2 regions of the Paenibacillus sp. FSL R7-0312 genome follow, and region 1 is predicted to be linked to the other one. Evidence: riboswitches for the same ligand, from Rfam matches in the RefSeq annotation. Region 1 holds a riboswitch; the other holds the start of a gene.
The links. A riboswitch is a leader RNA that binds a small molecule or an ion and turns the genes downstream of it on or off. The one in region 1 is predicted to bind glycine.

Region 1 (3,256 bases):
CATAATTGATAACAGGTGTGAACGGTGCTTTGAATTTGGACGAGGCATGTAAGTCCGGGCGGTTCTTCTTATACTTGATATGACATACGAGCACAACACCCCACACCCAGATGAAACAAATGGCGCTGATCGTTGTAACGATGCCGAACGCTTGGCCTGGAATAATCTTGCTGAGCAGCGCCCCGGCCGATATTACAAATGTAGAAATAAATAATGAGTTCGCGGGCACATGATTTCGGTTCAGCTTGCCGAGCTGCGGGGATGCCTGATCTCTTCGACTCAGATTATACAGAATCCGGCTGGTCGAGAACATCCCGCTGTTGCAGGCGGAAGCCGCTGAGGTTAAGACGACGAAATTGATAATGCCCGCAGCAACTGGAATCCCGACTAGACTGAAGGTTCGCACAAAAGGACTTTCAGCCGCACTGAGCTGGGTCCACGGGTTAATGCACAGCAGCACGAAGAGCGCGCCCACATAGAAGAAGAGAATCCGCAGAGGAATCTTGTTAATCGCCGAGGGGATATTTTTCTCCGGATCCGCTGTTTCTGCGGCTGATACACCCACAAGCTCCACACCGACATAAGCGAACACAACCATCTGGAAGGAAAATAAGAAGCCCTTAACACCGTTCGGGAACACGCCCCCGTGCTCCCAGAGATTGCGAACGCTCACCGATCCTGCATCCGTCTTGAACCCGATGACCAGCAGAATGATTCCCAGGCCGATTAAGGCAAGAATCGTGACGACTTTGATTAGGGCAAACCAGAATTCGAGTTCGCCGAAGCTTTTGACCGTTAGCAGATTGAGTCCTAACAGAATAATCAGGCAGATGACTGCCGGTACCCACTGCGGGATATCGAACCAGTACTGCACATAGACGCCCACCGCAATCACATCCGCCATCGCCGTCATAATCCAGCAGAACCAGTAGGTCCAGCCCGTAATGAATGCCGCGCGCGGCCCCAAGTAATCCTCAGCAATGTCTGTAAAAGATTGATACCCCGCCTTCGAGAGCAGCAGCTCTCCCAGCGCCCGCATCACAAAAAACACGGCAATCCCCACGAGTAAATACGTGATCATAATGGACGGGCCGGCCTGCTGAATCGCTCTGCCCGATCCCAGGAATAACCCTGTGCCAATCGTGCCGCCGATAGCGATCAGCTGTACATGCCGGTTCGCCAAATCTCTCTTTAATTCTGTCTGTGCCATTGCCTTTTTCCCCCTTAATGTGTACAACGCTATGCTGCCAAATAACATAAAAAAGAGATTGGATGTCATCCAATCTCCCGGTTCATAAGAATATCAAAATAAGCTACCTGCGCTGCTGACCGTAAAGAATCAGCATAACAAATACAAATTCCGTACTCTTCTGTCCTTTTGCCTGAGATTGTGAACCCTTCGGCGCTGCGGTCTCCCGCAGTCTCTCCAGAAGCTGCTCCTGCTATAGTGTGATCCATAGCAATCATAGCCCGTGTGATGTATTAAATTGGTGAAGCGTTAATGCATTCTGATATTCTAACATATTACTCGGCATGTGAGAGATATTCTGTGAAAAAAGTCGCAATGTTCAAGAGTTCAACATGAGGTAACTTTTGAATAAACGGGGTCATCTGCAAGAGAGAATTCGTATCTGCTCCTCTACTATAATAAATTCATCCAGATTATGTAGAGCGAGGTTAGAACCAATGGCAAATCCTTCAACCGTAAAAGCTTTGACCAAGCAGCCCCTTTCACAGCAGCAGGGCAGCTTTGGCCGTTTGCTGCGGAACATTGTGAAATACCGGGTGCTGCTGCTCATGCTGCTGCCAACCGCAATTATTTTTTTCATCAACTGTTACATCCCGATGTTCGGATTATTCATTGCTTTCAAGAATATCAACTATGTTGACGGCATTATGGGCAGTCCATGGGCGGGACTCGACAACTTCCGGTTCCTCTTCGCCACATCCGATGCCCTGCGCGTGACCATTAACACCATCGGCTACAACGTTGTCTTCATTATCTCAGGGCTCATCCTCTCTGTATCCCTGGCCATTGCGATCAACGAGGTTCGCAGCAAGCTGGCCTCCCGTTTCTTCCAGACTGTTATGATTATGCCGAATTTCTTGTCCATGGTTGTCGTCAGCTTCATAGTCTACGCCTTCCTGCACCCGGAGTACGGCTTCCTGGTCAAGCATATTCTGCCCTTGTTCGGCCATTCCTCAGTCAATGCTTATATGCATCCCAATGCATGGCCCTATATTCTGTGGCTCACCAAGATGTGGCACTCGATCGGCATCGGCAGTGTCATCTATCTGGCCGCGATCACCGGCATCAGCGAGGAGCTGTATGAAGCTGCGGTGGTGGACGGCGCCAGCAAGTGGCAGCAGATCACCCGAATTACGCTGCCGCTCCTTACGCCTATCATGGTCATTCTCACCATTCTCAACATGGGCGGTATTTTCCGCTCCGACTTCGGGCTGTTCTACCACGTTACGCTGGACTCCGGTGCGCTGCGCTCCACTACGGATGTCATCGACACCTATGTATACAGGGGGTTAATTCAGCTCAATGATCTGGGTATGTCCTCTGCGGCGAACTTTTATCAATCCGTCATCGGCTTCTTCCTTGTTATCGGGGCGAACAGTCTGGCCCGCAAGCTGAACCGCGATACGGCACTTTTCTAGAACGGAGGATCTTAATGACTACTGCAACCCGAACCCGCGCCTATCCCAAAGGCTCCAAGAGCGCCCAGATTGTGCTGAACATCTTCTTCACTGCCTTCAGTCTGGCCTGCATCCTGCCTATTCTGCTCATTGTCGCCATTTCCTTAACCAACGAGAAAACGTTAACGCTGCAGGGGTATAAATTCTGGCCCGAGAAGATTGACCTGACCGCTTACCAATATCTGTTCAACCATTCGCAGACGCTGGTCAAAGCTTATGGAATCAGCTTGACCGTTACGCTTACCGGAACCCTTCTGGCAGTACTATTGATTGCTCTGTACGCGTACCCCCTCTACCGGAAGGACTTTCCCTTTAAAAAGGCTTTTAGTTTCTACCTGCTGATCACTATGCTGTTCTCGGGAGGGCTTGTCCCTTTCTACCTGCTGTACGTTAATTATTTGGATCTGAAGGACTCGCTGATTGCACTGATCCTGCCCGGCCTCTCCAACGCATTCTATATTTTCATTGCCCGCACCTTCTTCCAGCAGACGGTTCCCGAAGAGATGATAGAATCCGGCAAATTGGACGGGGCTTCGGAATGGCGGATTTT
Region 2 (3,256 bases), 480 kb from region 1:
TTGCATTAGCGACCTTCATGCCGGTCAACTCACAGATATAGGACTGGAATTCGAAGATTGCCTGAAGCTCGCCCTGGCTGATTTCCGGCTGATAGGGGGTGTAGGCGGTATAGAATTCTGAACGGGAAATAATATGGTTAATGACAACAGGAATGTGGTGGTCATAGAGTCCGGCGCCAAGGAAGCTGGCATGGGTATCAAAGTCGGCATTCTTGTCAGCCAGACCCTTCATATGGCGCAGCAGCGCATATTCGTCCAGCGGGCCGGACATTGGCATCGTTCCCTGGTAGCGGACAGATTGAGGGATATCAGCGAATAGTTCATCGATGGACTGAATCCCTACAGTTTCCATCATCTCTGCGCGGTCTTGCTCCGTCATAGGCAGATAGCGGTGCTTCATTACGGCTTCACTCCTTGGATCTTTTTGTAGAACGGGGCTCTGATCACGGCAGCCTTCAGCTGCTTGCCGCGAATCTCCACATACACCTCTGTGCCGATCTCAGTATAGGCAGCATCCAGCAGGGCAAGTCCAAGATTCCGCTTCAGCGTCGGGGATTGGGTACCGGTTGTGACTTCACCGATCTTCACACCGTCTGCATATACGGGATAATGGGAGCGGGGAATCCCGCGGTCGATCATTTCAAGCCCCACAAGGCGGCGCGGGAGGCCGGCTTCCTTCTGCTTCAGCAAGGCATCGCGGCCGATGAAACCGGCTTTGTCCAGCTTCACGAAGAACTGGACACCCGCTTCGAGCGGCGTAATATCCGCCGAGAGCTCCTGGCCGTACAGCGGCAGCTTGGCTTCGAAGCGGAGCGTGTCGCGTGCGCCGAGTCCGGCAGGGGTCAGGCCATGCGGCGCGCCTGCGGCCAGCAGACCATTCCAGAGTGCAGCCGCTGTGTGGACGGGGGCGTACAGCTCAAAGCCGTCCTCACCGGTATAGCCGGTGCGGGAGAGCAGTACAGAAACGCCGCAGACCTCGGCGTGTTCGATGAAGTGGAAGGGCTTCAGCTCTGCAAGCGGGGCAGAGGTAACTTCGGCCAGAATCATCTCAGCCAGCGGACCCTGCAGAGCGAGCAGCAGCGTCTCATCAGAGACATTCTTCAGGCTGACACCGCTGAATTCAGCGGTGAGATGCTCCTCCAGCCACTGGAAGTCCTTGTCGATATTGGAGGCATTGACGACCAGCATGTAGCGCTCATGGCCCAGGCGGTACACCAGCAGATCATCTACTACGCCGCCATTCGGATAGAGCATCAGGGTATACTGCGCTGCGCCGTCTGCTAGGCGGCTGACATCATTGGTGGTCATCTGCTGCAGGAAGGCTTCAGCGCCGCTGCCGTCAACCATGAATTCACCCATATGCGATACATCAAACAGTCCGGCCTGCTGGCGGACTGCTTCATGTTCCTTAACGATGCCAGTAAACTGCACCGGCAGCTCCCAGCCGCCGAAATCAATGCATCTGGACTCCGCATAAGCGGCATAGAGATCATAAAAAGGCGTTCTTCTCAAAGACTCCATCGTGTCACCCCTTAGTCTGTTTACATGTAAGCAGAAACGGTAATGCCGCCTTATAAGCGCAGTATCTGTTTCAGCTAAAAATATAAAAAAGGACAGGCGAAAGCCATTATGCACTAACGCATAAATTGACTTTCGCTCTGTCCTTTGTACCTGAGAGTTACCCTGCTATCCTGCCCGCAGGTTTCCCCGTTGGTGATCCGTTTCCTGTTGTCCAGGCTGTGGATGCTCTCCAGAGATGCGTCCGGCAAAGGTCCTTTTGCCTGAGAGATTCACCCATCCCGGGCTTACTCCTTCGGCGCTGCCCCTGAGGGTCAGTCTCTCCCTATGCCATCATTCGCAAACCATATGTTTTTCTACTGACTCCATTAAACCGGGTTTACAAGCACGCTGTCAATCAAAAAACGTCAAAAAGATGACAAATTTAATTTTCCTGTCAGTTATATTGACATTAGGCAAGGTGATAACTTAGGCTATAACTAAATTTAGAACTCCAAATGTGGAAAAGAGGCGGCTTTGAAATGAGTGAAGTGCTTAACAACCTGCTATACAGCGAAGAGCATGAATGGGCACAGCAGGGTGAAGGACGCGTAGTACGTGTGGGAATTACGGATCATGCGCAGCATTTATTGGGCGACATCGTGTTTGTTGAGTTTCCTGAAGTCGGCGCAGCCATTTCCGCGGGCGATAGCGTAGGCAGTATCGAGTCTGTCAAGACGGTGTCGGAGCTGTACTCGCCGGTATCCGGCAAGGTAACCAAGATCAACGACGCACTCGAATCCAGCCCGGAGCTGATCAATGATCAGCCATACGGCGGCGGTTGGATTTTTGAGCTGGAGCTTGATGGTGAGTTCGCGGATGCAGTATCGGGCCTGCTGGATGCGGCTGGTTATAAGGAATTGGTTGGGGAATAGTTTTTACGCACAGATGAACATGGCAGGCTTCTCTTATTACATTAGATGTCACTAATGTGAGAGGTCTGTCTTTTTTCGTTTCTGTATCACTCCGGAAAGCTAAGCAGCCCCGGATAAATACTTGGCGCCAAGTGCCAAAGGGCGGGCAGCAGAGCCAGACCGGCAACGGCAAAGATAAGGCACAGCAATAGGAACCGGTATCTTTTTCTGGGACGGGTATTGGGTTTAAGTACGAAGTAATACACACCGGCCGAATAAAACGGGAAAAGCACCACGGCAGACATGCCCATACAGACCAGAAAGGTGGATTCCCCGGCGGAGGAAGGGATCATGGCTTCCGGGTTATAGACCGGATTGATCTGCAGAAAGAGGATCACAAATGTCAGATAGGCGAAGAGTAAAAGAAGTGGGAAACAGCGGATGCGTCCATCCTCGGACAGCCCGTAGAGCATCCACCAGACCCCGAGCCAGGGCAGGGCAAAGGCTGCGCCGGCAATAAGGAAGTCCATGCCTATATACATCAGTTTATCGGGTGGATACACATGGGCTAGGTCGCCCCAGAAGTAATCGGAGGAGAAGAACATCATAAATACAGATAATAAACCAATGAAGAAGGTGATGATTCCCTGAGCAAAAACAATCATGATCAGTGAAACCAGCTGCCGCAGAAAATAGAGAAAATGGGTGGCATCCGGTGTCGTTCCGTTTGTAGTCTGCATAGCGTTCAATCTCCTTGTACTAGCAAATGGTTGCCGTGCCTTCTCATCTGCAGATTTCTGAGCTGATTCGCTTGCAGATACGTGTTATTCTTCCTCCTGAAGCTG

Region 2: it holds a riboswitch for glycine, as region 1 does, so the genes downstream of both, gcvT (glycine cleavage system aminomethyltransferase GcvT) here and MKX70_RS06480 (amino acid permease) in region 1, are expected to answer to the same signal.

The regions. Positions count from the first base shown of each region.
Region 1 is NZ_JBBORE010000001.1:1,495,891-1,499,146, reverse strand. Features, by position in the region: gene MKX70_RS06480 (amino acid permease) at 1-1,210, opposite strand, end outside; glycine riboswitch at 1,361-1,440, opposite strand; gene MKX70_RS06475 (ABC transporter permease) at 1,687-2,667, shown strand; gene MKX70_RS06470 (carbohydrate ABC transporter permease) at 2,682-3,256, shown strand, end outside.
Region 2 is NZ_JBBORE010000001.1:1,978,023-1,981,278, forward strand. Features, by position in the region: gene gcvPA (aminomethyl-transferring glycine dehydrogenase subunit GcvPA) at 1-400, opposite strand, end outside; gene gcvT (glycine cleavage system aminomethyltransferase GcvT) at 400-1,521, opposite strand; glycine riboswitch at 1,657-1,756, opposite strand; glycine riboswitch at 1,760-1,855, opposite strand; gene gcvH (glycine cleavage system protein GcvH) at 2,040-2,432, shown strand; gene MKX70_RS08575 (hypothetical protein) at 2,519-3,151, opposite strand; gene MKX70_RS08580 (flagellar motor protein MotB) at 3,236-3,256, opposite strand, start outside.